2 regions of the Erythrobacter sp. JB2-19 genome follow, and region 2 is predicted to be linked to the other one. Evidence: riboswitches for the same ligand, from Rfam matches in the RefSeq annotation. Region 2 holds a riboswitch; the other holds the start of a gene.
The links. Region 2 has a riboswitch for cobalamin ahead of AC0V6O_RS05095 (DUF6580 family putative transport protein). Riboswitches for the same ligand answer to the same signal wherever they lie in the genome.
Positions count from the first base shown of each region.

Region 1: another riboswitch for cobalamin. It lies ahead of AC0V6O_RS11655 (TonB-dependent receptor plug domain-containing protein); the one in region 2 lies ahead of AC0V6O_RS05095 (DUF6580 family putative transport protein).

Region 1 is NZ_CP200290.1:2,395,640-2,410,769, forward strand. It holds gene AC0V6O_RS11595 (hypothetical protein) at 1-566, shown strand, start outside; gene sseA (3-mercaptopyruvate sulfurtransferase) at 621-1,469, shown strand; gene metC (cystathionine beta-lyase) at 1,473-2,705, shown strand; gene AC0V6O_RS11610 (mechanosensitive ion channel family protein) at 2,702-3,799, shown strand; gene cobA (uroporphyrinogen-III C-methyltransferase) at 3,903-4,676, shown strand; gene AC0V6O_RS11620 (DUF2849 domain-containing protein) at 4,673-4,969, shown strand; gene AC0V6O_RS11625 (nitrite/sulfite reductase) at 4,971-6,602, shown strand; gene AC0V6O_RS11630 (DUF934 domain-containing protein) at 6,692-7,162, shown strand; gene AC0V6O_RS11635 (phosphoadenylyl-sulfate reductase) at 7,155-7,913, shown strand; gene AC0V6O_RS11640 (NAD-dependent epimerase/dehydratase family protein) at 7,930-8,838, opposite strand; gene proB (glutamate 5-kinase) at 8,835-9,965, opposite strand; gene cgtA (Obg family GTPase CgtA) at 9,950-11,020, opposite strand; gene AC0V6O_RS11655 (TonB-dependent receptor plug domain-containing protein) at 11,060-12,985, opposite strand; cobalamin riboswitch at 13,115-13,332, opposite strand; gene AC0V6O_RS11660 (hypothetical protein) at 13,367-14,320, opposite strand; gene AC0V6O_RS11665 (Bax inhibitor-1/YccA family protein) at 14,541-15,130, opposite strand, start outside.
Region 2 is NZ_CP200290.1:1,051,474-1,066,603, forward strand. It holds gene AC0V6O_RS05085 (glycosyltransferase) at 761-1,507, opposite strand; gene AC0V6O_RS05090 (S9 family peptidase) at 1,769-3,697, opposite strand; cobalamin riboswitch at 3,925-4,119, shown strand; gene AC0V6O_RS05095 (DUF6580 family putative transport protein) at 4,153-4,686, shown strand; gene AC0V6O_RS05100 (ABC transporter substrate-binding protein) at 4,652-5,470, shown strand; gene AC0V6O_RS05105 (Dph6-related ATP pyrophosphatase) at 5,472-6,269, shown strand; gene AC0V6O_RS05110 (tryptophan halogenase family protein) at 6,357-7,346, shown strand; gene AC0V6O_RS05115 (methionine gamma-lyase) at 7,564-8,772, opposite strand; gene AC0V6O_RS05120 (Lrp/AsnC family transcriptional regulator) at 8,880-9,338, shown strand; gene AC0V6O_RS05125 (RNA polymerase sigma factor) at 9,556-10,092, shown strand; gene AC0V6O_RS05130 (FecR family protein) at 10,089-11,135, shown strand; gene AC0V6O_RS05135 (TonB-dependent receptor) at 11,255-14,521, shown strand; gene AC0V6O_RS05140 (BCCT family transporter) at 15,075-15,130, shown strand, end outside.

The DNA of each region.
Region 1 (15,130 bases), 1.3 Mb from region 2:
CTAATACAATCAACACGCCAACCGCACCCGCTGTGACTGAGACCAGCGAGCCAGCCGAGGATAACGCGCCAATTCCCCGCGCGCCGGCGCGGATCGACATTGATATTGAAATCGTGCGCGCAACCCGCAGCGTGATGAACTTCACGCTCGATTACCGCCTGAACCTCGCCAATCGAACCGCCAATGCGGTGCGCGATGTGTCCGTTTCCGCAATCCTAACCAGCGCCCAGAGCGGAGCAATTCCGGGTAGCTCCGTCCTGGGGTTTGATCGTCCCGAACCGGTGATTATCCCACGCATCGGACCCAATAAAAGCCATGCCGAAAGCGGTCAGGTGCAATTGCCGACCAGCAAATTACAGGTGATGCGTCAGGGCAATGTCCCGCTGTTTGTGCCGCTGCTGCAGATCACCATAACGCAGGGCAATGGCGAGCCCGTGACGCGCCATTATGTCGTCGGCCAGCCCAGCACGGCAAGCGCCGCGCGGCTTCAGCCGATCCCGCTCAACACGCCGCCCGGCGGCATTCCCGGACTGCGCGTGCGAGAGCTGGATATTCAACCAGCATAAGCGGGCACTTGGCGGCGGCGGCCCAGCGCGCTACCGCTTTGCCTCATGAACCAGATGACCGATAATCTCGTCAGCAGTGATTGGCTGGCCGGCGCATTGAATGATGAGGATTTGGTGGTGCTGGACGCCTCGCTCCACCTGCCTGCGGCAAACCGCGATGCGCGCGCTGAATTCGCGGCGGAACATATACCCGGTGCGCGTTTCCTAGACCTCGCTAGCCTCGTCGATGAAACCAGCGATGTGCCCTCTGCCCTGCCCCGGCCCGAACAATTGGGCGCGCGCATTGCAGAGCTTGGCATAGAGCTGGGCGAGCGTATCGTGATCTATGATGATAGCGCGCTAAACAGCGCCGCTCGCGCCTGGTACTTGCTTACATCCTCGTGGATCGCACCGGTCGCGGTGCTCGATGGCGGCCTTGCCAAATGGCGCGCAGAAGGGCGCTCGGTCGACAAAGGGGAGCCGGAATTCACAGCCAGCAGCATGCCTGAGCTAAGCCCGCCTGAGCGATTGCGGATGAAGGCCGATGTGCTGGCCAATCTGGAAACGCGCGAGGAACAGGTTCTGGACGCACGCAGCGCCGACAGGTTTGAGGGCGCAGGCGCAGACCCCGTGCACGGCGTGGAAGGGGGCCGCATTCCCGGCTCCTACAACCTGCCCCACACTGAACTTTATGCAGAAGACGGCACCTTCAAACCGGCGGACGAATTGCGCAGCGCGTTTGAGCGGGCCGGAATTGATCTGGACAAGCCCATCACCACCACCTGCGGTAGCGGCGTCACCGGCAGCGTCCTGTTGCTCGCGCTGGCGCAGCTCGGCAAGACCGACTGGGCACTTTACGATGGCAGCTGGTCTGATTGGGGCCGTGATCCTGCCACGCCCAAGTCCACCGGACCTAGGGACTAGGGCATGGCGGACGACATATCAGGTAAGAAGCCCGGCACGAAATTGGTTGGCGCGGGGCGGCGCAAGGAATGGACCGGTCAGGTCGTCAACCCGCCGATCTGGCGCGCCAGCACACATCTTTACGCCAGCGAGGCCGACCGCAAGGCTGGCGGATCTCAGCCCAAGGATGGTAAGTTCTACTACGGCCGTCAGGGCGCACCAACACAGTGGGCTCTGGCCGAGGCACTGACCCAGCTGGAGCCAGGCGCGGCGGGCACAATGCTCTATCCCAGCGGCGTTGCCGCCATTAACAGCGCGCTGCTGAGCGTACTGAAACCCGGCGATGTCTTGCTGATCAGCGACAATTCCTATGAGCCGTCGCGGGTCATGGCGATGGGTTTTCTAAAACGCTGGGGCGTGGAGGCGCGGTTTTTCGACCCACTCGATATCGCCGCCTACGAGGCGCTATTCTGCGAGCGAACCAAGGCCGTGTGGCTCGAAAGCCCCGGCAGCCTGACGATGGAAGTGTGCGATGTGCCCGAGCTGACCCGGATTGCGCGGGAGCGCGGCGCGGTGAGCCTGATCGACAACACCTGGGCGAGTGCGATTGGCTTTCCAGCGCTTGAGCGCGGATGTGACATATCAGTGATGAGCCTCACCAAGCATGTCAGCGGGCATTCTGACCTGATGATGGGGGCGGCCAGCGCGGGTGAGCGCTTCTATCGCCGCCTACGCCAGACAAGTCAGCAAATGGGCAACGTTGTCTCACCCGATGATGCGGCGCTGGCTTTGCGCGGCCTGCGAACGATGGAAATCAGGCTGGAGCGCGGCGTGCAAAGCGCGCGCGCGATTGCCGCGTGGCTGCGCGATAGGCCAGAGGTTGCCGCCGTGCAGTGCCCGGTGCTGGAAGGCGATGCGGGTTACGAGCTGTGGCGCCGCGATTTCACCGGCGGATGCGGCCTGTTCAGCTTCACTTTGGCCGATGCGACAGCGGAAAGCCGCGCGGCCCTGGTCGACAATCTCAAGCTGTTCGGGATCGGCTATTCCTGGGGCGGGTATGAAAGCCTCGCTCTGCCTTATGACGCCGCGCCCATTCGCGATGCGATGCCTGTACCTGGAGCAGAGGCAGGCGGCGGTGATGATGCTGGCCCAGATACTAGCGCTGCCATGAGCATTCGCCTATCAATCGGCCTAGAAGACCCAGATGATTTGATTGCAGATCTGCAAACCGGCTTTGCCGCGATGAAAGATTTATGACCGCCACAGCGCCCCCTACCCCATCCGACGAAACTTCCGCTGCCACCAATGGCGCAGATGCGGGCACTCTGCCCGCACCGGACGCGCCCGCAACCGGTCAGGCCTGGACCATGGCGGAAACCGCGCCGGATCAAGAAACCGAGATCATCGCCAGCGAGGGCATTCGCGACGGGATCGCCTCGCAAAGCAAGGCCGCCGGTTCCGTGGTCGACACACTGGATGCCTGGGCGCTGAGCATTGGCGACATGCGTGTGTCGCTGTTCGATATCTTGCTAGTAATTGGCGTGATTGCGCTGGTCATCACCGGCGCGATGCTGGCGATCCGCCTGTGCAAGAACCTGCTGGGCCGAGTGACACGGTTCGATTCCACTCAGCGTTTGCTGGCGGAAAAGCTCAGCACCATGGCGGTGTGGGGATTGGCGTTCTTTATCGGGATCGACCTACTTGGCATTGATCTCACGGCGCTGGCCTTCTTTGGCGGCGCATTTGGCCTGGCGATTGGTTTTGGCCTTCAGAAAACCTTTGGTAACTTGATCTCAGGCATCCTGCTGCTGATGGATAAGTCGATCAAGCCGGGCGATGTGATCTCCGTCACCGATCAGGCAGGCAATGAAAGCTTTGGCCAGATCCGCAAGATCGGCATTCGCGCCATATCCGTCATCACCCGTGATCAGACCGAATATCTGATCCCGAACGAAAACCTGATGATCAATCAGGTGGTCAATTGGTCCTATTCCTCGCGCGATGTGCGGGTAAAAGCACCTGTTGGCGTGTCTTATAGCAGCGACATGAAACTGGTTGAAAAGCTGCTTTATCAGGCGGTTGACGAAACTGACCGGATTTTGAACGCACCCAGGCCGCGCGTGAATATCATGGGCTTTGGCGACAATTCAGTCGATTTTGAAATCCGCTTCTGGATCCAGGACCCGGAAGAAGGCCTCGCGAACATCCGCTCTGACGTTTACAAGCGAGTGTGGGAATTGTTCGATGAAAATGACGTCGAAATTCCATTCCCTCAACGCGATCTGCACCTTCGCTCCAGCAAGCAAATGGACCGCTTGATCGAAGTCATGTCGGCGAAGAACTCCATCTAACCCCCGGCGATCTGCGGTTACGGCGAGCCCGCAATAGCTTTGCTAAAGGTGCGCAAATCCATTCTCACTGGCGTGATCGCGGCGGGCAGCCCATTTCGCCTCCATGGAAAAGACAGGCACAATCTATCTGGTTGGCGCAGGCCCGGGTGATCCCGATCTGCTGACCCTGCGCGCGGCGCGGCTGCTCGAGGCGGCTGAGCTGGTGGTGCATGACGGTCTGGTAAGCCGCGAAATACTCGCGATGGCTCCGGCCACGGCTGAGTTTATCTCTGTTGCGAAACAGCGCGCACGGCACACTCTGCCTCAAGACGATATCAACGCCTTGCTGATCCGCGAGGCGAAGAAAGGCCGCGATGTGATCCGCCTTAAGGGCGGGGACCCGCTCGTCTTCGGACGCGGCGGTGAAGAAGCCGAAGACGCCCGCGCCGCCGGTGTCCCCGTGGTGATCGTGCCCGGCATCAGCGCCGCCAATGGCGCGGCCGCAGCGGCGCAAATCGCCCTAACCCACCGCGACGCGTCCAGCATTGTCAGTTTTGTCGCTGGGCAATGCAAAGGTCTGTCGGATCAGGATTGGTCCGGCCTCGCTGGCAAGGGCCGCACGCTAGTGATCTACATGGGTGTCAAAACTGCGCCTCAGATCGCCGAGAAATTGATGGCAGACGGCCTTGCGCCTGATGTCCCCGTCGCCGTGATCGAAAACGCTGCTCGCCCCGAAATGCGGGTTGTGCGCGGATTGCTGGCGGGTCTGCCGCAGCTCGTCACGGCCAACAAGATCAAAAGCCCCGCGCTCATCGTGATTGGCGATGTGACCGCGCGGGATGACCATTCAATCGCAAACACCGCCGCTAAGGCGCAGGAAACACAGGCCGCCACATGAATATCCTCACAGGAAATGACCTCAAGACCGGCGAAGTCGTCTGGTGGGACGGCCAGAACTGGTCGCTATCCGTGCATGACGCCGTCGATGTTGGCGACATGGGCGAGCAAATCCTCGCCGCTGAAGAAGCCGCGCGCCGGGTGAACGTGCCCTACGCGCTGGTCGCCAGCCGCACCGAAGAAGGCGTGCGGCCTGCTCATATTAAGGACCGGGTGCGCGCACTCGGCCCAACGGTCCGCCGCGATCTCGCGGTGCCGACTGCCTCCAAAACCGGCTGGGACTGGGTGATTTAAGATGTATCAGTATGACCAATACGACCAAGCGATGGTCGACGCCCGCGTTGAGGAATTCCGCGATCAGGCTCAGCGCCGCCTCGATGGCAAGCTGACCGAAGACCAGTTCAAGCCGTTGCGGCTGATGAACGGCCTGTACCTGCAACTCCACGCCTACATGCTGCGCGTCGCAATCCCTTATGGCACGCTCAACTCGCGGCAGATGATCGCGCTGGGCGATATCGCGGATAAATATGATCGCGGTTATGGCCACTTCACCACGCGGCAAAATCTGCAATACAATTGGATCAAGCTGGAAGATGCGGCGGACATTCTCGCCGACCTGTCCAAGGTTGAGATGCACGCGATCCAGACCAGCGGCAATTGCATTCGCAACATCAGCTCCGATCACTTTGCCGGCGCTGCCCATGACGAGCTGATCGATCCGCGTCCCTATGCCGAGCTGCTGCGCCAATGGTCGAGTTTCCACCCGGAGTTCACCTATCTGCCGCGCAAGTTCAAAATCGCCGTCATCGCGGCAGAGACTGACCGCGCGGCCATGCGGCTGCACGACATCGGTATTCAGATCGTGAAGAACGACGCGGGCGAGATTGGCGCGAGCTTCTATGTTGGCGGCGGCATGGGCAGGACCCCGATGATAGCCCCGCAAATTCGCGAATTTGTGCCTCTGGATCAGCTGGTTACCTACGCCGAGGCGTGCCTGCGGGTCTACAATCGCTATGGCCGCCGCGACAATAAGTACAAGGCGCGGATCAAGATCCTGGTCCATGAAATGGGCGCGGAGGAATACACCCGTCAGGTCGAGGAAGAGTTCGCGCATCTGCTGGAGCAAGGCGTTGAGCCGCCTCTGGCTGAGCTGGAGCGGATCAAGCCGTTCTTTGCTGATCCGGCGTTTGAAGACGGACCCAAGAGCATTGACCGCTCTGATCCGGACTTTGCGCTGTGGGTTGACCGCAACACCGTGCGCCACAAGCACGACAGCTATGTCAGTGCGGTCATCAGCCTTAAGCCGGTTGGCGGCATCCCAGGCGATGCAACGGGCGACCAGATGCGTCTGATGGCTAAGCTCGCCAAGCAATACAGCTTTGATGAGCTGCGCGTTATGCACACGCAAAACATCGTCCTGCCGCATGTGCGGATTGCGGACTTGCACGCGCTTTGGACCGAGCTGGAGGCGGCGGACCTCGGCGCGCCGAACCTCGACACGATCGAGGACATCATCGCCTGCCCGGGCCTAGATTATTGCGCACTCGCCAATGCCCGCTCAATTCCACTGGCTCAGCGGATTTCGGAGAATTTTGCGAAGAACGGCCGGACCGAAGAGCTCGGCCAGCTGAAGCTCAAAATCTCAGGCTGCATCAACGCCTGCGGGCATCACCATGCGGGCCACATCGGCATTCTTGGCGTCGATAAGAAAGGCACAGAGAACTACCAGCTCTCGCTCGGCGGCAGCGAGGCGGAAGACGTGAGCCTCGCCAAAATCACCGGCCCCGGCTTCGACGAGGACGGCGTGATCAAGGCGGTTGAAACCGTCACCGACGTCTATCTTGAGACCCGCGAGGATGGCGAACGCTTCCTCGACACCTACCGCCGCATCGGCATGACCCCGTTTAAGGAGGCGTTGTATGATTGAGCGAGGCCTCAGGACCGACGCCCTATCGGGCCACTCGGCTCATCTCCACTTACATTTTGCCAGCGGTCAGCCCGCAAAAGGAGGCCAGGATGGCTGATAAGACCGATCTTGGAACCAGCCCGGACGACGTGCAATTCCGTTTCCGCGATGATGAAGTCGCGGACCATGGCACGGTCACCGTTGATGCCTGCTGCGATCAGACCAACGCCACCGCCGTTCGGATCGAACCGGGCGATGATGCGCGCGTGCTCTTGCCGTTCCTAGACCGGCTCGCGCTGGTCGAGGTGAACTTCCCCAGCTTCGGCGACGGGCGCGGCTATTCCGCTGCCCGGATCCTGCGCGAGGCCGGATATGAGGGCGAACTCCGCGCGGTTGGTGATGTGCTGATCGATCAGCTTTCGCATATGCGCCGCTGCGGCTTTGATGCCTTTGCGCCGGACAAACCACTCGATGAAGACGATGCCCGCCGCGCCTTTGAAGGTTTCGGCAATGTCTATCAAAGCGCCGCCGATGCCAGAGAGAGTGGACGCCGCACAATCGCAGAACTGCGCCATGAGTGAGACCCGCCAGATAGACCGGTTAGAGACCGGACCGCGCTTTACCGAGCACGACGCCGTGCGCCTCAACCGCATGTTTCGCGGCTCCAGCACGCTGGAAATGCTTGAAGGCGTGCTCAAGGGCAGCCTGGCTGGCGATGTTACCACCGTCTCCAGCTTTGGCGCGGAAAGCGCGGTGCTGCTGCACTTAATCGCTCAGGTTGATCCCAATGTGCCAGTGCTGTTTCTAGACACCGGCAAGCATTTTGAAGAGACGATTGCCTACCGCGACGAGGTGGCGGCAAAGATCGGCCTCACCAATCTGATCGTGCTGACCCCGGATGAGGCGGAGCTCGCCAAGAAGGACGAGACTGGCCTGCGCTGGTCATACGATCCCGATGGCTGCTGCGAAATCCGCAAGGTGATCCCGCTGGCCAAGGCTTTGGCGAATTACGATGCCAGCTTCACCGGGCGCAAGGCGTTCCAATCGAGCACGCGGGCCAATTTGCCGCGCTTTGAAGTCGATACGTCTGATGCGCAAGGCCGGCTGAAAATCAACCCGCTGATCGATTGGTCGGCGGACGATATCAAAGCCTATTTTGAAGAGCATGATCTGCCGCGCCACCCACTAGTGGCCGAGGGTTATCCTTCGATTGGCTGCGCACCGTGCACGCACAAAGTTGCCGATGGCGAAGACGCGCGCTCTGGACGTTGGAAAGGCTGGGACAAGACCGAATGCGGCATCCACAAGCCAGGCGAGGAACCGTTCCTCTAAGGCGTTCAGGAAGGCGTTAAAGCCAGCCTTTATCGCGGTACCATTTGGCGGTCTGAGCGAGGCCTTCCTCGCTGGGTATCTTGGGTTTCCAAATCCGGGCAGGCACCGCTTTCAGCGTTCGCGCAACCCAATTGGGATGGCACATATAGCCGACCCGGTCGGCGGTCAGCTTGGCCTTGTCACCGCGCAGCATCTTATCCGCGCGCGCCGCGGCGCTCAACACGCCAGCGGGCAGGTTTGGCGCAAGCACCTTGCGCCCCATCGCCGCGCCTATTGCATGGGCGAGCTCTTTATGGCTCCAACCACCCTCGCGGCCATCGTCCGGCTCAAACAGCACGCGGCTGGGCGCGACCGGCCCCGTCAACACAAGCAGCAATTCGGCCAAATCCTGCACATGGATAATCGAGGTTGCCCCGCGCGGCGGCAGAGGCACGAAGCCCCATTTCGCGCTGCGGAACAGCTCAAACATATCCGTATCGCGCGGGCCATAAACCGCCGGCGGACGCACTGTCGTCCAATCAAGGCCGCTGGCCTCAACCAATGTCTCCGCCCGCGCCTTTGACGCACCATAGGCGGACAAATCTGGCTCGCGCGCGGACAGCGAGGAGACAAACACGAAGCGCTTCACGCCTACAGCCTTCGCGGCGGCGATCATATTCTGAGTGCCAAGCACATTGGCAACTTCAAATTCTGTCGGATCGGGCGTGTTGGTGAGCCCGGCGATATGAACCACCGCATCCACGCCGCTGATCAACTTTGCGAGGGCCTCCACATCGCTCAAGGTGCCCTGAACCCAGGTGACGCCTTTGCGCGGCGGCTGTTCACGCCGGGTCAGCGCGCGGACCTCATGCTCGCTATCCGTTGTGGCAACGTCCAAAAACGCTTGACCCACAAAGCCAGTGGACCCTGTGACGGCCAGCTTCACAGCAGCACCAAATGATCGCGGTGCACCACCGCCGCGCGCGGAGCGTAGCCGAGCACTTTGGCCTGATGATCGTGGCGCAGGCCCGCAATCCGGCGGCAACTGACGGCGTCATATTCAGACAGACCTTGAGCCAGAACGGTGCCGTTCGCCGCACACACGGTGATCAAATCGCCGCGTTGGAACGAGCCCTCGACCGCAGTTATCCCGACCGCGAGCACGCTCGCCCCGTCCTTGGTTAGAGCCCTTTTGCAGCCCGCATCGACCGTGATACTGCCCTCTGGCGCCAAGCGCCCGCCAAGCCATGTTTTACGCGCATCGCCAACATCCTGGGCCGCAAACAAAGTGCCAATACCATGATCTTGCAGTCGCGCGATCGGCGCATCATGCGTGCCATTGACAATGGCGAGCGCAATTCCAGCGCGCTCAGCAATCTGCGCGGCTTGCAATTTGGCGGTCATCCCGCCCGATCCCAGCCCAGATGAGGAGGCATCGCTGGCCATGGCGGTCACATCCGGTGTCACGCGGTCGACCCTCTCAATCAGGCGCGCGTCATCTTCTCCTGGAGGTTTGTTGTACAGCCCGTCAACATCGGACAGCAGCAGTACGGCATCAGCATTCGCCGCCTGCGCCACGCGCGCGGCCAGCCGGTCATTGTCGCCAAAGCGGATTTCTTCGGTCGCCACGCTGTCATTCTCGTTGACGACCGGTACCGCACCCGCCTCGAGCAATCGTTCAAGCGTCGCCGAGGCATTAAGATAGCGTCGCCGATCCTCCAGGTCGCCAATCGTCACCAGCATTTGCGCCGCTGTAATGTCATGCGCGCCCAGAGCCTCTGCCCACAGCTGCGCCAGCGCCACTTGACCAACACTCGCCGCCGCCTGCGCATCGGCCAGGCTCGCCCGGCCGCCCTTCGGCAGGCCAAGCCGAGCCGCACCAAGCGCAATCGCGCCGGAACTGACTAGGATCACTTGTTGACCGCCCGCGCGCAGCCGCGCGACATCGGCGATCAATGTTGCAAGCCATTCGCGGCGCGGCGCACCGTCCCGGACCAACAAGGCCGAGCCAATCTTGACCACCAGGCGCGGGCAAGCGGCGGGATCAACGAAAGCGCTTAAATCGGCGACCATTCGCCCGCATCCCCATCCTCGCTTTCGGGAAGCTCTTCGACCTCTGCGGCCTTCGTCTCGGTCGAGGTGCGATCCGGTAGAAAACCGAGCACCGCGTCGAGCAATGGCTCAATCCCTGCCCCGCTCGCGCCAGAGATCACAAACACCTCGTCCGCGCCAGCGGCTTTCAGCTCCTCGGTAAAGCCCTCCGCCAGCTCATCATCGGCCAGATCAACCTTGTTGAGCACGATCAGCTGCGGCTTGTCTTCTAGCGCGGCGCCGTAGGCTTCGAGTTCTTCGGCCACCACGCGCATCGCCTCGGCCGGGTCATCGCCGGAGATGTCGATCAAATGGATGAGTACGCGGCACCGCTCGATATGCCCCAGGAACCGGTCGCCAATCCCTGCGCCTTCTGCGGCACCCGCGATCAGGCCAGGAATATCCGCGATCACAAATTCACGCGCCTTGTGGCGCACCACGCCCAACTTAGGCACCAGTGTGGTGAAGGCGTAATGCCCGACCTTCGCCTGGGCATTGGACACGGCGTTGATGAAGGTCGATTTGCCCGCATTGGGCAGGCCAACCAAACCCACGTCGGCAAGCAGTTTCAACCGCAGCCACACCCATGCCTCTTCGCCCGGTTCACCCGGTTGATGCTGGCGCGGGGCGCGATTGGTAGAGCTTTTGTACGAAGCATTGCCGCGCCCGCCCTGCCCGCCTTCCATAAAGACGATGCGCTGGCCCACCTCGGTAAAATCGGCAAGCACGTCTTCCTTGTCCTCGGAGAGCACCTGAGTTCCGACCGGGACTTTAACGACCAAGTCCTTCGCGCCAGCGCCGGTGCGGTCGCGGCCCATGCCGTGCCCGCCGCGCGGCGCCTTGAAATGCTGCGAATAGCGAAAATCGATCAGCGTGTTGAGGCCGCCAACAGCCTCAAAGATAATATCGCCGCCCTTGCCACCTTTACCGCCGTCTGGACCGCCATATTGGATGTACTTTTCGCGCCGAAAGCTAACCGCTCCCGGCCCGCCGCCGCCCGACTTTAGGTATATCTTGGCTTGATCAAGGAAATGCATGGAGTGCTCCTATGCATTTCCTTGACAGAAAGCGAGAGCTTAGAACCTTGCCTCGATACCAACGGTCACAGTGCGGCCCGGACTGACGAAACTGAACACCTGCTCATATTCCTCATCCAGCAAGTTTTCCGCACGCGCGAACAGACTGACGCCGTCTGTCAGATCGTAGCGCGCATTGACGTTCACAAGCGTAAAATCATCAAGGGTGGTGACAGGTGCGGGAAAAGCGCCAGTGCTAAAATCACTGTCGAGAGCTTCACCATTATGGCGAACGACCAAAGTGGCAGAAGCTTTGTCGTCAGCAGAAGTCCATGTTAGCGCGGCACTCGCTATGCTTTCGGGACGTCGCACTTCAACCGCTCCATTCTCCTCAGCATCAAGATAAGTGTAGGCAGCGTTGACGCTCCAATTCCGTCCGATCTGCGCCGATACAGCAAATTCGATCCCTTGTTGTTCGCTTTCCGTATCGCGATTGCCCGGTGTGGCAATGAAAGTCGGCGGAGGGAAAACCGTGAAGATTTCACCATCGAGCTCAGCGTTGAAATAGGTGACAGAAAGCATCCCGTTGCCATCAAGAAAGCGCTGATCCACGCCCACTTCCCAGCTGGTCGATTCCTCTGGTTCCAAGTCAGGATTGCCAACAAACACACCATCGAAAAAGCCGAATAGTTCGAAAAAGGTCGGATTCTTGACCCCTGAACCAAGAGCCGCGCGAAGGCGTGTTGTATCAGTGACATTTAGGCCTGCTGCCGCACGGAAAGTGGTCGTATCCTGAAACCGGTCGTTAAAGTCTTGCCGCAAGGCTGCCGAAAAATCGAAACGGTCCCCGTCGTAACGGTACTCACCGACTAAACCGACATTCTCCACCTCACGGCGTTCGTTGAAGGTGGACACATTGTTGAAGCCTTCCTGCTCATAATCAGCAGCAAAGGTGATATTGTGTTCGCTTTGTCCAAAATCAAAACTGCTGACATACGACGCCTTGAACCGGTCGCTTTCCATGTCACTCGTAATGGCTGAACCGTCAAAAGTACTGCGGTTAATATTGGCAAATTGAACCGAAAGATCGTGTATCCAAGACTGATCAAGCGTCTCAAGCCGCGCGCCGACCAAGCCATATAACGCAGTGCTTTCAAAACCGACGCCCGGGCTATCAATCACAAGGCCGAGCGTAGGGCTGCCGAAGGTGAAGTCCTGATTGTTTGTTTCGCCTGATGTGTCAACGAACCGGCCAACCGCGCGTATATGCAGCGCGTTGGAAACTTCGCCAGAGATACGGCCAGACAAAGTATAACTGTCTCGCCCGATATCCCGCTCACCGCCCCGAGCATTTGGCTCCCCATCGGTGCTGACTACGGTAGCAGATAGCGATGTTTCTGCATCGCCGATGCGCGTTCCCCACCGCGCTGCCGCGTTGATTGTCTCGTTGGAACCGGCCTCCAGCCGGCCTGTAAAACCATCAATGTGCGCCAGACGATAGGCTACCACGCCGCCGATCGCATCATTGCCGTAAAGCGCCGATTGCGGGCCGCGCAGCACTTCGACATAACTGCCGATCTCAGCCTGAAGCGTGCCTATATCGAATTCACCGCTGCCAGGATCGGAAACCTCGATGCCGTCGACCAGCACTAGAACATGATTGGCCTCGCTTCCGCGCAGACGAATTTGGGTCTGACCTGCAATGCTGGAAACCGCGACACCGGGCACATCGCGCAGCACATCGGCAATGTCGCGGACCTGACGTTGTTCGATCTGCCTTCGGGTTACGATCGCCGTGGAAGCCGTCGATTCTGACAATCGCGTCGTCCGCAGTCGACTGCTGGTAACGAGAATACCGTCTTCTGGAAGAATGCCAGTTGGCAAAATGACGTTCGGATCGATTTCTTCGTCAGTATAAACGCCCTCATTCTGCGCAGCGGCATGGCTGCCACAACTGAGCGCAAACACAGCAGCGGCGCTGCTCAACAATAGATTTCTCAAGATAATTCCCTTCATCCAAAGCAACGGACTGCGCGGCGTTACCCCCTACGCAGTCCCATTAATCGTCGCTCGAGACGAAAATTCTTTCGCGCCGGATCAATCCCTGAACCAGGCCACAAGCGACACGCTCTGGTCGGTCTCCTGGCTCACGGATCATCGCTCTTGCCTCTCACCTTCCCAGGCGGCCATTCACGGCCTTCCCAGTGGCTGCGCGCTCGTATCCAAGCCCGCGCGAGGTCAATCACTCACCGCTTACAGTTGCAGGGACAGCCGCGGCTTTGGGGCCAATGGCCCCGCACCGCATTCCCGTTACCAATGCGTGTCGCTCGGTTAGTCAGCTTTTGTAGAGGGCGCAAGCCCGCGCTACTAAGACCCCGGATCCGCGGCGGCGGGATCGGCATCAGGGATCGGCTGCGTCACCGGCTGAGAGACCGTGCTCTCGTCCACCGGCACAATCGGCACCTGTGCATTCCCGCTGGTTCCCGGATCAGCCACAAAGCCAGAGGGCGGCGGGGTTGAGCCGAAATTGCCCGATTGGCGCGCGGCCTGAACTGCGACCCAGCCCGGCTGAGACGCGCCGTAGCGCTCGCCATAGCGGGCATCCCAAGCGGCCGAATCCCGCTGGTACTGCTCATAATCGGCGAAGAAGTTGTGAAACGGCGCTTCCTTCAGCTCAAAATTGCTCATCGCAAAGGCGATTGGATCATCATCTGGTGCGGCGAGATAGCGGTTCGAGATATCAAGCGCATTGTTGCAGAAGCTTGCCCGAGCAGGTGGCAGCGCAAAAAAGTTATAGACGCTGGTCATCTTGCTTTCACGCGCCATAATCGCACTACGGCGAGAGCTCAGCTGGCTGCGATAGACCCGATCAATCCGATCGTTCACTTGTTTCAGCGCGCGCGAATGCTTCGAGATGTACGAACTGTATGCGGTAAGCACCGGCGCATGTTGCAGAGCGGTGCAATTGAGCGCGGCGACATTCCAGGCGGAACGGAAATGCCAGACCTTTTCATCATCGCTGATCCCACGATTGATCGTGATGCGCTGACCATCGGCACCGGTGGCCGGAATGTTCATCACATAGGATGCGCCGCCTGGCGGCAATGGCCGGGACGGGATCGCCTCAACAATGGGAGGCGGCGGCGGAGGTGGCGGAGGCGGTGGCGGAGTGGTGGTACAGGCGCCCAGCGTGGCTGCACCAGCAGCGACAGTTAGAATACGCAGCCCCAAGTTGGAGCCAGCGGACGTGCCATCGGAATTGGATGCGACCTCATGGGTCAATTGCGTTACCGGCGTCTGGGCCAGTTGTGCTGCGCTCATTAGGAAGTGCCTCTCTCAAAATCGTAACCCACCCCAGGCATTATGCCATGTGCATGCGCTAGACTGCATTGCCCCAAGCTGAAGCGCAATGGGTTACTGCGCTTGTGCATCAAAACAAATGCCCAGAGCGCTCTAAACGCCCCGGGCATCAAAAGTTTGCAATCATTTATCGGTTGGCGCGGCAAGGTTTGCGTCAAACCGCGCTGGCTGTGCGTTCAAATCAGTCGCGGTTGCCGAGGAACTGCAACAGGAACATGAACATGTTCACGAAGTCGAGGTACAGATTGGTCGCGCCCATGATCACGGCTTTGCCGATGAAGGACGTTCCGCGGATCTGCTGATACTGGTTTTTCAGCATCTGCGTATCGTAAGCGGTCAGACCAGCAAAGATCAGCACGCCGAGCCCGCTGATGACAAATGCCATGGTTTCCGATCCCAGGAACATGTTGATCACCATGGCGATGATCAGGCCGATTACGCCCATGATCAGGAAACTGCCCCAGCCAGAAATGTCTTTCTTCGTGGTGTAGCCCCACAGCGACAAACCAGCGAAGGCCGCAGCCGTGGCAAAGAATGTCACAGCGATGGATTCACCGGTGTAGACAAGGAAAATCGTCGACATCGAAATGCCCATGACGGTCGCGAACGACCAGAACACGATTTGCAGGGTCGACTGGCTCATCTTGTGCAGGCCAAAGCTCATCGCGAGCACGAAGGCCAGCGGCGCAAGTTTCACCGCCCAGAACAACAGGCCGCCATTTACGGCGAGCCAATAGGCTGGCGATTCAACACCGCCCCAGGAAAACAGAA
Region 2 (15,130 bases):
AAGTGACGGCTCATGGAACAAGCCGATCGATCTAGGTAACGACATCAATTCAACTGCCAGCGATAGAGTTCCAACTATCTCTCCCGACGGAAAGTACCTCTTCTTCGGAAAGGATGAAGTAGGAGGCGACGGAGACGCTGATATCAAATGGGTGAGTACGCAAGCCATCGAAAATCTAAGGCCGACGGCAAACTAGGGCGATCGGTCGTGGTAAGGCATTTTCGACCCCTCGTAATCGTTCAGACTGTGACGATTGCCATTTTCGTTGTTCTTAAGCAGCTGCGACCGCAGCTGGCACAAGCGTTTCCCCGATCCAGCTTTCGAGGTTTTTCTATATTCGTTTCCCAATTTCGCTGAAAGCTTGGCTAGCTTTCTCGTCCTTGTGATGCTGCTGACTTTAGCATGGTATAGAGGTGGTTCTGCTGGCCGGTTTCTCACTTTCCCGCGGGGATATGCGCGCTCGCATTCCTCAGTGCAGGTTTCCAAGCAATCGGCCAGGAAATTGGGGTCCACAGCCTCGGAGGGGAGCAGGTCTACGATCCTTACGACGTCTATTTCTCAGTCGCAGGATTGGTTGCAGGACTTGTGGTATTTCTTGCCTGAAGCCCGAGACCCATTGATTTGAGCTAGCCTGCTAGCTGCTACTTATGCTCGACGAAGATAGGCAGGCATGATTGAGCTTGGTGTCGCCTATTGCTGGGCCGATCGCTGACTGTCTGATCCTAGCCCCCGAGGTTGGAAAAGTAGACTAACAGCATCTCTAACGAATATCGGGATAGTGCTCGCCAAGCCGTTCACGTGCGCCCATCGCCCACATCAATCCAACCTTTAGATAGATCCAATTGGCTCTCCATCGACCCCATTTTGTGATCCGTCGATCAGACGTCCAAACCCAGCGCGGAACCATGCGCACTTTGCCGAAACGGGCAAGCTTGATGCAAAGATCCGCCTCCTCCATCACCGCCAATCGTTCATCACAACCGGCGACTTCAAGGAATCGCTTTCCTCGGAAAAACATCGCGTGATCGCCAAACAATAGCCTTACGCCGCTCATGAACAAATGCGGTCGAGTGATCAGAGGTACGTACCAGGTCTTAATCCAATTGTGGCAGGTCGATCCCCAACGCGTGCCTTGCGGTCCGGCGATACGTGGCGTGAAACTGGCGAGGCTAGTTCTTCCGTCCGCCATTGCGGTCCGTATCACAGTTACGGCATCGAGAGGTAATATGGTATCAGCGTGCAGCACACAGATGATCTCTGAACTCGCCTCCCCCACTCCAAAGTTAATTTGAGCGGCGCGGCCTCTCTTTGGAGCTGTCAAAACTCTGAAGCCGGCTGCTTGGACTAAGCGAACAGAGTCGTCGGTGCTACCGCCGTCGACGATCAGGATCTCATCTGCTGGAGGATCAAGCGAACAAAGACGATCCAATGTCGCAGGCAGTGCGAGTTGTTCGTTTAGCACTGGGACAAGAATTGTGACTCGGTCCACGTTGTTAGTCGCGGCCATCGATGCGGTTCTCATGAATGGTCACAATCGTCATACAGCCCGCATAACCTATATTCGAACACCAGATTATGTAAACGCACCACGAAGCAGGTATCGTCAGAGCAAGTGCACCTGATGGAAAGCTTAGGTTGAACGAGTGTGGCCGAGCGATGGCACGACTTACGAAACAGCTAGCTTGCTTCGGTATTTCAACTTATCGCCGCAAGTGATCCGTCTGTTTGTGGTGACGTAGGTCCGCGTTCGCTCGCACATTGCTCGCAATCAGCGCCCGATATGCTGATCCAGAAAGTTGAGATAGGCTTCGGAGGCTTCGACGCGGTTTTCCTTCTTGCGGAAACCATGGCCTTCATCCTCGAAAAGCACGTACTCTACGTCAACGCCATTCGCTTTAACCGCAGCAACCAACTCGTCGCTTTCAACCTGCAGAACCCGCGGATCATTCGCCCCCTGCACGACAAGCATCGGCTTTACGATATTGGAGGCATGGAACAGTGGTGAGATTTTCCGCAGGCGCTCCTCATCTGTCTCTGGATCTCCCAATTCATCCAACAAAGCCTTGCGGTTAGCGCCCCACCATGGCGGGATTGACTTAATAGTGCGGACCCAATTGGTTACGCCAAAAATGTTTACCCCAGCGTCGAATACTTCCGGTTCAAAGGCCAGTGCGGCGGCAACCATGTAACCGCCGTAAGATCCGCCCATGATCGCAATGCGATCATCTGCAATCCAGTCCTTGTCCTGAAGATAATCCTTGGAGGCGACGACATCGCCTAAATCGGCCTCGCCATGGCGCTTATCATCCATGTGGAAGAAGGTTTTGCCATAGCCCGACGAACCACGATTGTTGATCGCATAAACGGCATAGCCGTTGTTCACCAAATGCTGAATCGTGGGGTTATATCCACGCCGACTCTGGCCGCCAGGACCGCCATGAACCCAGACGATAGCCGGGGCCGGATTATCCGCGCTTGCGCCGTTTGGACGATAGAGCACACCAGGAATTTCAACCCCGTCATAACTCTCAAATCGTCCGATCGAAGCGGTGACGAGGTCTGCTTCGTCAATCGCCGGGTTCAGCGCGCTGGTCAGACGCTTCGTTTGGCCTGAGGCCAAGTCAGCGACATAGAGATCAGAAGGCGATGTATCCGATGATACGGTAAATGCGATCTGGCTTTCTGCTTCGTTAAAGCGGATGCTGCCTAAATTGCCTTCGGGAATCCCACTGAGCTCAACCTCACGACCCGTCGTTTGATCAAGAAGAGTCAATTGCGTGAGAGCATCAGCATTCACCGCGCTAACCCGGTAGCGACCCGAGCGCGAATAGCTGACGAAGCTGACATCCCAATCTGCTTTTAGATACGGTGCAGTTTCCCCACTTGTCAGATCATAAGTCCATGCTTGATTGAATTCGCCATGCTCGTTGGTTGCGAAGGTCAGTTTCGAGCTGTCGCGGGTAAAGCCATAGCTGCCATAGCTGATATTGCCCTCGTGTTCGGTGATCAACTTCGGCTCGGTGCCCGCTGCCAAATCGACCAGAAACAGGTCGCTATCTGCGCTCGAATTGTTGCGTGACAGGACCATCCAGCGCCCATCATCCGATACGCCACCAGGAAAGAAGTTACCCGGATTCTCAAACAGCAGTTCACGCGAGTAATCATCCGCGTCATAGACGTAGACATCGAAGGCCTGTGGGTCGCGCTCATTCGTGGCGATGTAGAAGGAGGTGTCGTCTCCGCTCCATCCGGCAAAGCTTGCAGTAAGGCCTTCACCTGGAGTGAGATCACGCACCGTACCATCAAGCTCGCGGAGATAGACGTGGTTCAGCTCGTTACCGCCACTGTCCGAACTGTAAATCACGCGATTATCGTTCGGAAACAGCGAGCTCGCGAAAATCGCGTTTGTGGTTGAATTGGTAAGCGCTACCGGTTCACCGCCCGACACAGGCAGCAGATAGGCGTTGAACACGCCTGAACTATCCGAATTGATCAAGACATTCGCGCCATCAGATGTGAACACATGTCCGCCCGAAGAGCCAAGGCCAAAGGACGTGGAATCGAAGAACTGCTGCGCATTGTATGTCTCGTTTTCGCGCTCAACCGTAGACTGTTCAGTGCGCTCCTCATTCGAAAGGGCGGGTGCGCTCAGCGCCAGCAACGAAGCGGCTGTTGCCCACTTGAGTGTATTGAGCATCTGTTGTCTCCCAGAGATAAGGGCGCTGTGCGCCTGAACGTTCCAATCGTAAGAGCCTACCAATCCTTCGCGCAAGAGCAAGAGTACGCATACTCCGATGCCAGCTTGAATGGTTGTTCTGTCGGCTGTGAGCGGAATGTCGAGTTATGGCGAAAAATAATCAGAACGTTGCCTATCCGCCCCAGTCACATTTACAAGCTACGCTCTTCAATTGTTGTTCAGAAACGCTATGAAGAAATCGTGCTCAAAGAGCACATTCGAGCTGGCTAACGGGAAACCGGTGTAAATCCGGTGCTGACCTCGCAGCGGTGATCGAGTGATTGGCGACATATGCCACTGTGCCCGGGAATGGCCCTGGGATGGGAAGGCGTCGCTAATCGATACTCGTAAGTCCGAAGACCTGCCTCTCGAATTCAGCATCCACCGCTCGGGGACTAGCGGCCAGTGGAGATCGAATGATGAGCGATCATGCACGGCATGGTTTTATCGCCATGATGGTTATGTTTGCGGGGGTCGCGTCACATGCGTTGCCTCATCCAATGGGTGTTTCGACGGTCGGGGCAATCGGAATGCTCGCTGCCTCTTACCTGCCCAGAAAGCTTGTAATGATACCGGTTCTGGCGACTGTACTTATCGTCGATGCCATGAACGGTTTTTATAGCCTGCTGGCGATGAGTTTCGTCTATTTGGGACACTTGGCAGCGGCTTTGTTTGTCAGCCCCGTTCTATCGGCGATCAAAGTGCGTTCGGTGGCGATGGCCGCCGTGATCAGTGCAGTAGTCTTCTACCTTCTATCCAATCTCACCCCCATGGTGATGGGCTATTATCCGAATACACTGGAAGGCTGGATCACCTGTTATGTGAACGCCCTGCCGTTTCTTTTGCGCGGCATTCTCGCCAATGCGGTTTACGGCGGAATCGCATTCGGCCTGATTGCCTTGATAGGAGCGAGCGATGCGCGTCGTCTCTTTGCTGCCCAGCGCGACTGATATCGCCGTTGCTCTTGGCGCGAAGGATGATCTGATCGGTGTAAGCCACAGTTGCTCGGGCGATTGGCAACATTTGCCAAAGCTCACCAGTACATGGCTCGACACTTCGGCGTCGGCCGCTGAGATTGATCGACAGGTGTCCACCGCCAATCGGCCCCTGTATCAACTGGATATAGATACGCTCGAACACCTTGCACCGGATGTGGTCATCAGCCAGTCGCTATGTGATGTATGTGCGGTGCCTTCGGGGGATGTCCGTGAAGGGGTGCTTGCGCTTTCGAGTAGGCCCAAGCTGGTTGATCTCTCGCCCTATGGCCTCGCGGATGTGCCGGTTTGCTTTGAGCAAGTCGGCGAAGCGATTGGCCGCGAGCGGGAAGCGGCGGCATTGATTAAGCAATGGTATCGCACCTTGGAGGAATACCGAGGCGCCCAAGCCCAAACCGAGCTTAAGGTTGCTTTCCTAGATTGGCTCGATCCACCTTTCATCTCGGGCCACTGGGTGCCCGAGATGGTCGAGCTGCTAGGGCTGACCAATATCCTTGGCAGGGCCGGAGAGCCATCGTTTAAAGTCAGCTGGGAAGAAGTTGAAGCAGCGCAGCCCGATCTCATTATTGCCGCTGCCTGCGGCTTTGATGCCTCACGCGCGCAAAGTGACACAATTCCGCTCGAAGTGCCTGTCATTCATCTCGACGGCCACCTGCACTTTAGCCGCCCCAGCCCAGCCTTACTGCCCAGCCTGAGAATGCTCAGCGAAGCAATTGCGGAATTTGTGGAACTTGCCTGATATGAATTATTGGGCCCTGCATGAGGACGCCTGCAAGCGCGGCGAGAAGAGCTACACCGATCCGGAAACGGGTTTCATGGTGTTCACACGTCATGGGCTGCTTGAGAGGGACAGGTGCTGCGGCGCCGGGTGCAGGCATTGCCCGTTTGGACATGAAAGCGTCGGTTTGTCCCAACGTGCCAAGCGTATCCAGCAAGCGGCTTGGCTTACTCAAGCGCGGCCCGACCCCTCCCGAGAAACTGCTGTCTTGTTCTGGAGCGGAGGCAAGGACAGCTTTCTCGCATATCGGGCCCTGGAGCGTGAGCAGCGATTCAGCCTTACACTACTTACCACATTCGACGCGCGTAGTCGGATTATCGCGCATCAGGAATTCCCCATTGATGATGTGGTGGAGCAGGCCACAAGGTTGGATGTGCCGCTGATCGGAGTGCCGCTGCACTCTGGGCCGGATTATGTGGAACAGCTGCTGCCCGCGTTGGATCTAGTGCCCAATAGCAAGGCTCTTTGCTTTGGCGATTTGCATCTGGAGTATATCAGGAGCTGGCGTGAGGACGCCTTTGCAGCGCGTGAGCGAACCAAGTCCATGACGCTCGAGCTTCCGCTCTGGAACGCGGACTACGCCTCACTCATGGAAGACCTGACCGCTTCAGGTGCCGAATGCCGCATCAGCGCCATCGCCGCAGATTTGCCCGGTATCGCGATTGGTGATCGCTTCGATGCCGAACTGATCAAGCGCCTGCCCGAAGGCGTCGACCCATTCGGCGAAAACGGCGAATTCCACACTAGGATCATACCGTAGTGAGACTGTCGATTCCGATTCTGGGTCGATAACGGACTATCTGGTCCGTGTCATGTCAGAGTGGCGTGGCGTGGCAGGTCAGGGGTGATGCTGCTTCTTCAACTTCAAGCTGCTGAGGCAGGAAAGTTTGCCACATCAGACAAATCCTCGCTGAATTACGCCTATCATCTCGATTCCAGCCTGTATGCGAAATATCTGCGCAAACGCAGCGAGGCGCAGGGCGTCACGCGCACTGAAGGACTGATCGAAGACGTTACACTTAACCCTGAAAAGGGCGATATTGCCAGTTTGCGACTGCAAGATGGGCGAGTGATCGAAGGCGATCTGTTTATCGATTGCACTGGCTTTCGTGCCTTGCTGATCGGGCAGGCGCTGGGTGTGAAATTTGTCGATTTCGGCCATTGGTTGCCGATGGACCGGGCGATCGCCGTTCAAACGGAATCCACCGGCGATATCCTGCCCTATACCCGCGCCATTGCGCATCAGGCCGGGTGGCAATGGCGTATCCCGCTGCAACATCGCGTCGGCAATGGTCATGTCTACTCCAGCGCCTATATGGAGCAGGATGCAGCGTACGAGATTCTGATGAACAATCTCGATGGCCCGACCCGGACTGATCCGAATTTCATAAAGTTCAACACGGGGCGGCTTGAGCGCATTTGGGAGAAGAATTGTATCGCTGTGGGCCTGTCTTCCGGCTTTCTTGAACCGCTCGAATCGACCTCGATCCATCTGATTCAGATCGTTGCAACGCGGTTGATCAAAATGTTCCCGTTCCAGAAATCGTCACCGGCACTCGCCGGTCATTTTAATCGAGAATTTGTCGAAGAGTTTGATAGCATTCGGGATTTCATTATCTTGCACTACATCGCCACACAGCGTGATGACACGCCATTTTGGCAAGATCGCCAAAGCCTTGATATACCGGACAGTCTCGCGAGCCGCATCGCCTCGTTTCGTCGGCGCAAGGAGCTGATCAATCAAGAGACCGGCCCATTGGCAGAATCCCAACGATTGAGTGCGAGATTACAAGAAAACCTGCCGACAAACCGTGAGTTTTTGAAGGCCTTCTCGTAGGCCAAAGCAAGTCAATCAAAGGCGGCGGGCTACATGTTTGGATTGTGTGGTTCTTTGTGGGCCAGGGCCGGCAAGAGCGATCAGCGATTGGCATTGTAAGGCGAACTCCCCCTTGGCGGATTGAGTGGCGAGGGTAAGGCGCTCTACATCTTGCAGCGACGATTTCGCGTTAGACCAACAGTACCCCCTTTTGGCTAAAGCCATTTAGGGACAGAGCTTAACGAGGCGATTCAAGTGCCGATTCCAAGTCATGTAACAGGTCATCTTCGTCTTCTAGACCGATGGAGATCCGAACAAGTCCGTCATCAATGCCGTGATCATGGCGCTCCTGAGGCGAGTAGGTGGAATGTGTCATGCTTGCTGGATGCTGAATCAGAGTTTCAGTATCTCCCAGCGATACGGCGCGCTGGATGAGATTTAGTCCATTCATCAAAGCTAGTCCGGCATCATAGCCGCCATCCAGTGTAATAGCGATCATTCCGCCGAACTGGTCCATTTGCCTACTTGCCAGATTGTGCTGAGAGAAAGTGGGAAGACCTGGATAGAACACTTGCGAAACAGCGTCATGAGTGTGCAGATAAGTAGCAATTACCTTAGCCGATTCAGTGTGTTGCTGCATTCGTATTTGCAGGGTTTTCAATCCTCGCAATACCAACATGGCGTTGAACGGTGACATAACCGCGCCGGTCATATCTTTCATGCCCACCAAGCGGATTTCTGAAACATCGTCAGCGCTGCCGATAACAAGTCCGGCGACCACATCACCGTGCCCTCCCAGATATTTGGTTGCTGAATGGACGACAATATCCGCGCCCAGTTCAAGAGGGCGGGTAATGACTGGTGTAGCATAGGTATTATCGACGACGCAGCGGGCACCTGCCTGCTTTGCTATTGCCGAAATTGCGGCAATATCGACAAGCCGCATATTGGGATTGGCAGGTGTCTCAAAATACACGATTTTGGTTTTGGATGAGATAGCTTGAGCAAGCTCTTCGGGGTCCGTCATATCGACGTGTGTGATCGTGATTCCAAACCTTCCAAGGCCATGGCGCATGAATGCGAACGTACAGCCGTATAAGGTTTTGTCGGTGATCAGTTCATCGCCCGGTTCCAGAAACGTCCATAATGTCGACGTAATCGCGCCCATACCGGAGGCCGTGGCCAGAGCAGCTTCTCCATTCTCCAGTGTCGCAATTCGTTGCTCCAATAGAGCTGTGGTTGGATTTGAGATGCGAGAGTAGAAGTGTCCTTCTCTTTCTCCAGCGAACATCTCACCGCCTTCTTGGGCGCTTTCAAATACGAAGGTCGATGTCAGATGCAAAGGAGGCGTAAGTGCGCCTTCCGCTCCTGCTGGATCATATCCGTGATGAATTGCACGGGTCGCGAAACCCATTTTTTGAGATTGGGATTGATGCTTATTGAACATGTGCACTCCTCTGCATGCACAATCATAGCGTGGTTTGGGCGGCGATAGATTGCTATATTAGCTTAAAAAGCATGGTATTTTAGCATATATGACCCTAAAAGTCGCTCATGGATATTAAAGACCGGCAGATCATCCGCGAACTCCAGAAGAATGGACGCCTTACGAACCTTGAGCTTGCGGAGCGGGTCAATCTGTCGCCATCGCCCTGTTTGCGCCGCCTCAGAAACCTTGAAGACACTGGAGTTATTCAGGGATATGCTGCTCTCGTTGATCAGAAAGCATATGGCGTTCCATTGACTGTCTTCGTCAGTATATCACTGGAAAAACACTCCAAGGAAGTCGTGCGTTCGTTTGAACGGAAGGTTGATGCGATAGATTCAATCTTGGATTGTTTTATGACAACGGGAGATGCTGATTACTTTATGCGCGTCGTAGTTTCTGATTTGGAGGTGTACGAGAGTTTTGTTCGAAAAGAACTGCATGCATTGCCGGGCATCCGTTCCATTGATACAAAATTCGCATACAGCGTCGTCAAGAATACGCAGGTCTATCCCGATATGAGTTAGGGTGATCATCGCTAAGCCGGCCGGCAAAGGTGTGCCGGACTGACGCTTTGTTTCTGTCCGGACTGTTGGCGTTTAAACTCTTTATTGTTGGAATAGGCTGGCGAGGTTTCCAGTGATCGCACTCCAACTAGCGAGGCGGCGAGTGGTTGCCCGAACTTGCTATCTCCCTCGATCTCGAAATAGCTGAGATGAATGTTGTCGAAAAAACTATTCGAACGTGGCTAGGGCTCCTTTAGCTCCGCTAGGCGCCAAAGATCGTGCGTTGTTAGAGGGTTGGTCTCAAGAATTCGGGCCAGCCCTTAGGAGCTATTTCAGGAAGCGTGTTCCATCGCCTGGGGAAGTGGACGACCTTGTGCAGGATGTCTTTGTTCGCTTGGCGCATCGCGCCGATCTGAATTCGATCGAGACGGTTGAAGGTTACATCTTCCAGACCGCACGAGCATCGATCGCCGAATATTATCGTAAGCGCACAACCAGCCGTGCCGACCTGCAAGATATGTTTGATGAAGATAAGCATATTTTGGCGGAAATCTCGATCGAAACCGTCTTGGCAGACAGGGAGGCTGTAAAACAGCTTATTTCAGGACTCTATGAATTGCCGGAAAAAACGCGCGATATATTCGTCCTTTATCACTTTGAAGGGTTCAAACAGATGCAGATTGCGCAGGATCTGAACGTTGGGATCAGGACGGTTGAACGCCATCTCGCACAGGCAAACACCTTTCTGTTGAAGCGAGTCGAGCGTTATCGATGAACGCGCCTGCCGAAACAGATATGGATACCTGCGAGGCGGCAGGATTTTGGGATGCCCGTTTGCGCGCACCCGACTGCAGTGATGCCGATCGTGCTGAGCATGAAGAATGGAAAAGCGCAGATCCAGATAACGCACAGGCTTTCAACGGCCTGCAGGAAATGATCAAGGACTTGCCGACGATCGCATTGATGCCGGAAGTGCAGTCTATGCGCTCAGCGGCACTAAGCCGCAGTCAAGAAAGTGCTGCGCCTACCCCGAATTCAACCCGTTGGTCGTTTGCAAGCAAGGCCTTTGCTGCGAGCGTTGCGGCTGTCGCCATGACTGCACTGCTTGTCATGCAAACAGGAAGTAACGTCGAGGGCGTGACGCATGCGGTTAACGATCATACACCGGTCTTTGAAACAGCGGTGGGTGACCGGACCGACATCCCGCTTACCGATGGAACGATCGCAACGCTCAATACTGACAGCGAGATTGACGTGCGATACGGCCTGGACGAGAGGGCTATTCATCTTACTAGAGGGGAGGCGCACTTCGATGTCGCCCATAATCCCGATCGCCCCTTCGTCGTCTATGCAGGCGATTACAAGGTGATAGCAGTCGGAACTGCGTTTGATGTTAGAACGTTAGAGGATACGGTCGACGTAACGGTCTTAGAGGGTGAGGTTGAAGTTAAGCGGATCGATCAAGATGATCGGGAAGGTCTGCAGCGAGGTGCGATGCTTGTTGCAGGACAGAAGCTTAGTGTGCGTCAGGCTGGTCCAGCGCTACGCCGTCAGGCGAATTTGTCCGTTGCCGCGTCCTGGCGAAATGGCAACGCTGTATTCGAAGATACTCCCCTGATGATCGCAGTTCAGGAAATGAATCGTTACAGCGAGGTCAAACTTACGATCTCCGACTACGAGCTAGCGAATACCGAAATCAACGGAGTGTTCATCGCCGGGCGGCAAGACAGTTTCGTTGCAGCATTGGAAGCATATTTCGGAGTAGCGGCCAAGCGTGTTAGCAGCACTGAAATTCACTTGGAGCCATCAGCGCGTTAGTGGTTTGGTTGCTTGGGTGCCTCTCGTCAAAAAAAGTTGGCGGGTTTTGGTTTCCGTATCGCTCTACCCCACTGACAATCGAGAAACGATTGCAGACTGAATGATGGGGGAATCCTGAGATGAATCGTACTACCGCCAAAAATACCACCGCATGTCGAGCCGTGCTTCGCATGGGTGTCGCCTCGGTTGCTTTGGCTTTCGCGAGCCCGGCGTTGGCGAACCCCGTCAATTTCGATATTGATCCGCAGCCACTTGGTGATGCTCTTAGGGAATTTGCTCAAGAGAGCGGTAAGGAGATCCTCTTTGCCGGCCATCTCACAAATGGAAAGCGATCAAACGACGTCGATGGTCGCTACGAGCCTGAGGTTGCACTTGAGCATTTGTTGCGCGGTACTGGTCTGCACTTCACTAAGACGCGACATGATGTCTTTCTGGTGCAAGCGGCGCAGGCGCGAGAGGGTGCTAACGGTCAGGCTACTGCTGAAGAGCAAGGGGCAACTATTCGCCCTGCCTCAACAGCTGGACAGGCAGCAGCACCTGACAACACGATCGTTGTAACGGGGTCACGCATTCGCCAGGCGGCCGTGTCAAACGCTACGTCAAACATTCCCCTGCAGGTTTTGACTGCCGAGGATATTGCGCAAAGCGGCTCTCGGGATATTGCCGAGCTTCTACGTGATCTGCCTGGCGTAGATCGAGGCTTTACGCCGGAAACCACATCATCAAGCGTCCAGAATAGCGGGTTGAGTACAATCAGCCTTCGACGCTTGGGGCCAAATAGGACATTGACTCTGATTGACGGGCTGCGAGCTGTTTCCAACTCAGGCAATGGCGAAAGCGTAAGTCTTAACACGCTGCCGAGCGGGTTCGCAAAAAGGTTGGAGGTCACCACTGGTGGTGCGTCAGCAATTTACGGTTCGGATGCAATCGCAGGTGTTGTAAACATCATCCTGGAAGACGACTTTGAGGGTGTTGAGCTGAGTACACGCTATAATACGCCGGAAGCTTCTGGTGGCGAAGAGTTCTCGATTGATGCCACGTTTGGCAAAAAGTTTGCGGATGATCGCGGCTATTTCCTCGCCGCATTTAGCTATGATGATCACAGTGCAATCTTAGCGGATGCCTCGCGTCCGCAATCAATCGCAAATGTTGAATTCAATCGACCTCTGACCAACCCGCTGGACCCGGATAACCCTGATGCTTTCAGGGATGAGACCGCGTTCGGCGATTGTGATAATTCGGGGCGCTTTTGTATTAATCCTTCGGGTAGTGCTGGATTGCCGGGCGGCATCTTTGAGGGCGATGATGCCTTCAACATTGGAGGTGTGTTTTTCAATGATCGTGCAGGGAACCTTCCAGATGACCGCGATCCGCGGTTTGGCTTTGAAACGGATGTGGACGGCTTTAACTTTCGGCCTGGCCGATCGCTCTTCCCATCGTTCGAAAACTATAATGGTGCCGTTCGAGCGTCGTTCGAAATCACACCGGACACAGAAGTTTTCTTCAATCTATTGTACACAAATTCGACGGTTGTATCGACCAACAGCGCAATAGTCATAACCAGCGGGACAGATATTGGGCCGTTCAACGCATTGGGTGATATTGGCCAAATTGCTGCTGATAATCCCTTCATTCCGCCATTGGTTGAAGAGACTCGGATAGGTACGGTGTCTTTCGCACGGCGACTTTCCGAGTTAGGTCCTGCAATCACAACCAATGAGCGCGAGACGATCCGCGGCCAATTCGGGCTAAAAGGCGCAGTATCGGACGATCTGAATTGGACTTTGGGCGCCACCTTTGGTCGTTTCAATCAGCGGCAGGTGTCTCAAAACCAAGCGAACTATCTTAATATCCGTAGTGCTCTAAATGTTACTCCAGATGGCCTGCAGTGTGCCGACGACGCGGCGCGAGCCCTGGGGTGCGTTCCACTGAACCTCTTCGGTGAAGGCTCGATCTCGGATGCTGCCGCAGATTTTATCCGTTACACTGGGCTCCTGCGGCAGTTCCGTGAACAGGCGACTGTTTCTGGTGCGATCGATGGTTCGATCTTCGAGTTGCCTGCCGGTGATGTGAAGGTTGCGTTCGGTTTCGACTACCGGCACGAACTTCAGGATACAACGGGTGACCCTGATCAGGACCTGGAGCTTACATCGCTCACGACCACACCAGATTTTCGTGGTTCCTTCGATGTGATTGAAGGTTTCGCGGAATTGGATATTCCGATTATCGAAGACCAGCTCTCGTTGCAGCTTGCTGGGCGAGTAGCCAATTATTCAACCGTCGGCACGGTTTACAGCTACAACGTTGGTGGTACTTGGCAGCCAATCGATGATATTCGTTTCCGTGCGCAGTATTCGCGGTCCCAACGGGCCCCTAGCCTGACCGAATTTTTCTCGCCATCGCGGCCAGATTTCGGAAATTTGCGGGACCCTTGTGATGGCCTGATGCCAGATGGTAGTGGGGTAACGCCAGCTCCAGGCAGCACAACATCAGCTGACACCATTGCTGCCAATTGTTTGGCGGAACCCGGGATCGCAGCATTTTTTGCGAACCCAGACAATGCAGGACTGGCATTTGAAGGTGTCCCGACCGTCGCCGAACCGAATGTTGGCAATCAAAACCTGCAGGAGGAAACAGGTACTACTTATACGGTGGGTGGCGTATTCACACCATCATTCATTCCAAATCTGGTGGTTGCGGTTGATTACTACGATATTTCCATCACCGATGCGATCAGCAGCATTTCAACTCAACTAACTGCTGACCTCTGTTTCTCGGATGCGGATTTCCCCGACAACCGTTTCTGCGATGTGATTACCCGTAACGCGACAAATGGCGAGGTAACGCAGATCATCAATCGGCAGGAGAATCTTGACAGTTTGGACGTCTCGGGGCTGGATGTCTCAGTTCTGTATAGAATTGAACCTCTCATAATTCCCGGTGAATTTAGCTTTGATGTGCGTTATTCGCACTACTTCACAGATGAATTCACCTTTCCCGCGATCGAAGGTCCTACGACAGAAAGCGTTTTGCGTAGAATTACACAGTCAGATGATGAATTTCGTGCGCGTGCAAGCTGGGCGTATGACGGTTTCAGGTTGACGTGGACGACGACCTTCAAAAGCGGGGGGCTTGATGAATTCGTCGAGCCTGAAGATCCAAGCTTCTTCCGAGCAGGGTCGGAAACGCTTCATAACCTGTTTGTGCGATATAGCTTTGGTGATGATGACAGATTCTCGATAAATGGCGGCGTCACCAATGTCTTCGATAGGATTGGTCCTATTCTGCCGACCGGTTTGACGTTGGGAAATAGCCGCAACATTCTCTCCACATTGAACGACATTGAAGGGCGAGAGTTCTATGTTGGAGTGAGCGCTAGATTCTAGGTTGCTCCCGCGTCAACGAAGCGCTGATCTTTTGTGAGAGGTCGGGTTAGCCCCCGGTCTCAAACAGAAAAAGGATGTCTGGATAGGGTCAGGGTATTGCCCTGACCCTACAGGCTTGTTTGTCCTTTCAAGCGCTTGGATTCAATGTTCTGGCCATCCACCTGATCGTTATGGTGTATGTCGAGTCCTCATTGGGCCTACGGAACGCAGAAGATCTGCCGCTTTAACCCGCGACCGATATTTGCGACGAGGCTATTCGGTTGGTGGAACCGCTAGGGCCGCTGTTTAGAGCGGATGTTGAGTGGCGATCGAGCACATAGAATGTGGAGCTTCGAACATCGGTGCTGGCACCGCGCGTTCATTCAACTAAAGATCACAACCCTGATTTGATACTGTCGCTATATTTGGCCGGCCAACGTGCAGTTGGTCTAGCGTAGACGCGCTCTTGACTGAAGCCGTATGTGGACGCGGCACCAGCGCTAGCGTTAAAGTTAGTATGGGCGTATTCATAAAGATCTAATCCGCCAGATTTGCAATGTGTGGCGGCTAACCTATGATCGTATCTTGCGCAGGGGGCCATTGTTTCGAGTTTGGCCTGGACTGCGTCGG